Regions from separate parts of the Robiginitalea biformata HTCC2501 genome, predicted to be linked through region 1. Evidence: riboswitches for the same ligand, from Rfam matches in the RefSeq annotation. Region 1 holds a riboswitch; the other holds the start of a gene.
The links. A riboswitch is a leader RNA that binds a small molecule or an ion and turns the genes downstream of it on or off. The one in region 1 is predicted to bind S-adenosylmethionine.
Positions count from the first base shown of each region.

Region 1 (2,396 bases):
TGCTGGCCCGGATCAAGAAGGACCTGCTGCAAATACTGATTCCCCGGGTAGTGGCCGGCCTGCCAGAACGGTTGCGGGGCCTGTTCGACGAGCGGATCAAATACCATATCAACCCGACGGGTAAATTTGTTATCGGCGGACCCCACGGGGATACGGGCCTCACGGGCCGTAAGATCATCGTGGATACCTACGGGGGCAAAGGTGCCCACGGAGGCGGTGCCTTCAGCGGCAAGGACCCGAGCAAGGTAGACCGAAGTGCGGCTTATGCTGCCCGCCATGCGGCCAAAAACCTGGTGGCAGCCGGGGTGGCCGACGAGATCCTCGTACAGGTGAGCTATGCCATTGGGGTGGTGGAGCCAACCTCCATCAACGTAACGACCTACGGCACCTCCAGGGTTAATCTCACCGACGGGCAGATCGGGGCGAAAGTTGCCGAACTGTTCGATATGCGGCCCTTTGCCATTGAGGAAAGGCTGAAGCTGCGAAACCCCATCTACCTGGAGACCGCCGCCTACGGACACATGGGCAAAGAACCCCGCGTGGTTACCAAGGTGTTTGAATCCCCGTACAACGGGCGGGTGACCAAGGAGGTGGAACTCTTTACCTGGGAGAAGCTGGACGCCGTGGACGCGGTCAGGGAAGCCTTTGGCCTGTAGCCGGTGGTGTTGGCCCGGGCCAAAGGCATCGGGCTGGGACAAAAAGCTTTGCCTATTAAATTATTCGGCCCGAAATTGGGAATTTCCCTTATGGCATCCCTATATTTGCCGAGACGTTCACATATATACTGACTCGTTATCAAGAAAGGTGGAGGGACTAGACCCAGTGAAGCCTTGGCAACCCTTCGCACAATCGAAGAAGGTGCTACATTCTAACCCGGACCGGGATCGGGGCCAGCTGGCTGCCGCGGTGCGGGGCAGATAACAACCGGGCGCTGCCCCGCTTCCATTTTCTTTTTAACGCCGACATTTAAAGCAATCCGTATTCCGGATGGGTGCCCAACGGACGCCCCGGACGGAACGGCCTTCAAATAAAACCATGGAAGCATCGCCATTGCAACATATCCAGTTAAACGCCTTTACCACCGAAAAAGGCGTTACCCAGCAGATCGAGCTGTCGTACCAGCTCTTCGGGAGGAAACTCCACACGGCCCCCGTTGTGCTGGTAAACCACGCCCTCACGGGAAATTCCAACGTCGCCGGGCCGGACGGCTGGTGGACGTCCCTGGTGGGCCCGGGCAAGTGCATCGACACGGAGACTTACACGGTACTCTGTTTTAATGTTCCCGGAAACGGCTATGACGGTTTCCTGATAGAGAATTACAAGGATTTTATCGCCGGGGACATTGCGCGCATCTTCCTCCTGGGTCTGGAATACCTCGGCATCCACAAGCTCTTTGCCCTGATTGGCGGCTCCCTGGGGGGCGGGATTGCCTGGGAGATGGCAGCTCTGCGCCCGGATTTGGCAACCCACCTGATCCCGGTGGCTTCCGACTGGAAGTCGACAGACTGGCTCATCGCCAATTGCCAGATACAGGAGCAATTCCTGGTAAATTCCTCCCAACCCGTACACGATGCGCGGATGCACGCCATGCTCTGTTACCGGACCCCCGAGTCGTTTAAGCAGCGTTTTCGCCGGAGTACAAACGAGGAGTCCCGGTTGTTCAACGTCGAAAGCTGGCTGCTCCACCACGGCAAGAAGCTGCAGGAACGTTTTCAGCTGGCGGCTTACAAGCTCACCAACCAGCTCCTGAAGACCATCGATATTACAAGGGGCGGGGAAGAGGCCTTCCAGCGGCTCCAGCAAAGCGCCACGCATATCCATATCATCGGGGTGGATTCCGATTTGTTTTTTACGGCTGCCGAAAACAAGGAGACCTATAAACAGCTCGCCCAGGTCAATTCCAATGTCACCTACGGGGAAATCCATTCCGTGCACGGGCACGATGCCTTCCTGATAGAATTCGACCAGATGGAACAGCTGCTGCAGGACGTTTTCGGTGGCACCGGACAGCGTCCCCTGAAGGTGCTGAAGTTCGGCGGGAAATCCCTGGCCAACGGCGAGGGCATTGACCGCGTCCTGGATATCATTTCGGCACGCGTAGCGGAAAAGGAACGCGTAGCGGTGGTGTTGTCCGCACGGGAAAAGGCCACGGACCAGCTCGAAGAACTGCTGGAACTGGCCGCGGACGGGAAGGATTACAGCGAGGCTTTCAGCCGTTTCGAAAACTATCAGCGGCACACGTTCTCCAATGTCGGTCTGGGGGATTCCTTTGAAGCGATTGCGAGGCTGCTGGAAGGGGTACGCCTGCTGGGCGATTACAGCCCGAAGATCAAAGACCAGGTCCTGGCCCAGGGAGAGTTGCTGTCTGCCCGGCTGATAACCAAGCTGTTGATCGG
Region 1 is NC_013222.1:3,495,349-3,497,744, reverse strand. Features, by position in the region: gene metK (methionine adenosyltransferase) at 1-656, shown strand, start outside; SAM riboswitch class I at 790-924, shown strand; gene thrA (bifunctional aspartate kinase/homoserine dehydrogenase I) at 1,036-2,396, shown strand, end outside.

Region 2 (2,396 bases), 670 kb from region 1:
AGATGTTTAGAATGTGGAGGCATCGAACAAAATGCGAAACCCCCAATACCAATTGCTCGGAATATGGACGTTTCTGATAATTCTATTCGAATCAATCCTGCTCCTTTGAATTGGTTCGTATATGAATATGATGAAATAGGAAATGCCAGAAAAATTGAGTTATTCAATCATCTTCATCCAATTTCTGCCTCTCCGATCTAGATCTGAAATCTCCTATACTTTCTCTTTAAATACTTATTCGCCTTGCTTTCTTTAAAGCGGGCTTTTTTGGTATTCCAGTGCAGGGCTTCCCTGGGGAAGGCGGATTTTTTCGGGATAGGGAATAGCGGCTAAAGGATTAGAATTTAATTTACGCTTACAAATTATAGAATGCTCAATCTTTCCTTTACGAAAGGCCTGAAACTAAAATTAGTGTCGCCTAAGGTGTCTTTTAAATAAGTATCCCCTTCAATTCCAATACTGAGGTCGATTTTACCATTATCTTTTCGAGTGTTGAAAAAATTTTCCGGAGGGCTACATGAGTTCTTTGGTAAGTATATCCAAATCAGTTCCTTCTTTTCTACCAAAAGTATATTTAACTCGCTCTCAAATTTTGATGGGGGAATGTTTAGCCACCAACGAGGCACGGACTTATTTATGTTCGAAAAGACTGTGTTCTTATGAAATAATCGAACATTTCCAATGGCATCATTAACGTGTTTGATTGCCGCTGACTTACCAATTTTTTGGGAATCAGAAGATAAGGAAGCTGGTGATGGACTTGGAATCGACCGTGAACTGAATGAATCCCTTTTAAGCTTCCTCAGCAGTGTTTCCAGTTCACTCATTTCAAGATCCTTAGCCAACCCAATCATATGTAGATATGCTTTTTCAGCTTTGTCATCATCTATAGGTAGGTAATGGGCTGTCATATTTCTTACTTCTGCCAATTCATTGAAAATTGCGGGTAGGTTATGGCTCTTTTTTCCAAAGTGTTCCCAGAAAAATTCTTTTTTAGCTCCAATTGAAAAACTGTTCAAGTTCCCAAAGTCTATTAAGTATTCAGGAGTGAATCCCGCCTGAAGATTTTTGCCCCAGGCTTCTTGTAGTTGAGGAAGTAGTTTGTCAAAATATTTTCTTTCCCAGTTATCACCAAAGCGAGATTTCAATTCAGTTGAAATGAAGAGTCGCATCGCCTGTATGAATGCCCCTAGGGCGATAAATAAGTTAGTCTCCTTCCGTTCCATCAATACTATTCTAAAATTCTCATGACAATCATTTTATAAAGTTATAGGAAAGAATTAAATTTATTCCTGCATCAGGAACGCTAAGGCGCGTACCAACCGAGCATAAAAGCCACGGTGGTTCAGAATGCGGACGGTCGTCAAAAAAATAATTCCTTTCCAATGAGGATTTCTGATGCGTTAAAAGAAGAACGCTATGATTTCCATTGTTACCAGCAAAAGACTGAAAGTTCGCTTTGCCACCCTTATTATGCCTCTGGATTGCGTACTCAGGAATGAGGATGCCTTTTCCAGGTTTAATGAAGTCCAACAGCTTTGGGGCGTGCATAACAAGCAATTATTTCTGCAACACGAAATGTCGTGGCCGCCGCCCGGACTATTAAATCAGATTGAACAATTGCTCTGCCCTTTAGGCCTAGAAGAACTACGGGATTATGTCCTGGTACAGGACGTTCCATGGAATTACATCAATTCCGGCCAGAAACTGCCCGGCACTGAAAATTGTGCCTGGCTCGAATACGAAATCAATCAGCAAGGCACTTTTGTTTGGATGGATTCGGCAGATAAGGCCGATTAAAAATTTCGGTCAAATGAAAAATTCTATTGAATACTACAAGGAATATGTCGACTTACTAGCGCAAAAATCTGACGATGAACTTATCTATTCTTTCAATGTTCAAGTGGGAAATTTCGGTTGGGGAGTTGCCCGTTCCGGGTATCTCTCAGCACTTCACAAAGTGCTCGAATTGAAGGAAATTGACTATTCGGAAATAGGAACTTCCAAAAGAATGAGCTATCGGAACCACGTATATTTAGTGGGTGACAAACTCTTTTTGCTGAGTACGTTGCCTTATGAAAACCTCATAAATATTGTTTATAACTACCTGTGCTCCTTCTACTTAAACATCAAAAAGGAAGAAATGAAATTAGAGCACGTCGACGAGAAGGCGCTTTTGATTAAAATCAATACTTTTCCATTTCTTGCCAGAATTACCTCCTCTTCACTTGCCGGGCTTGGTAAAGTTGAATACAACGGTAAATAAAATTTATCTCATCCTATAGATTCGGCAGGCATACACAGTTATCCACGCCCTGTTTATAACTCAGTGGCTTCCCTGATGGAGGATTGCATCCATTTGGCTAACTTGCATCATATTCCCTTTTCTAATGCTA
Region 2 is NC_013222.1:637,956-640,351, forward strand. Features, by position in the region: gene RB2501_RS02880 (hypothetical protein) at 1-201, shown strand, start outside; gene RB2501_RS02885 (Swt1 family HEPN domain-containing protein) at 363-1,226, opposite strand; SAM-I-IV-variant riboswitch at 1,290-1,381, shown strand; gene RB2501_RS02890 (hypothetical protein) at 1,420-1,800, shown strand; gene RB2501_RS02895 (hypothetical protein) at 1,814-2,266, shown strand; gene RB2501_RS02900 (DUF4007 family protein) at 2,391-2,396, shown strand, end outside.
Region 2: linked by a shared signal. The riboswitch ahead of RB2501_RS02890 (hypothetical protein) and the one ahead of thrA (bifunctional aspartate kinase/homoserine dehydrogenase I) in region 1 are both predicted to bind S-adenosylmethionine.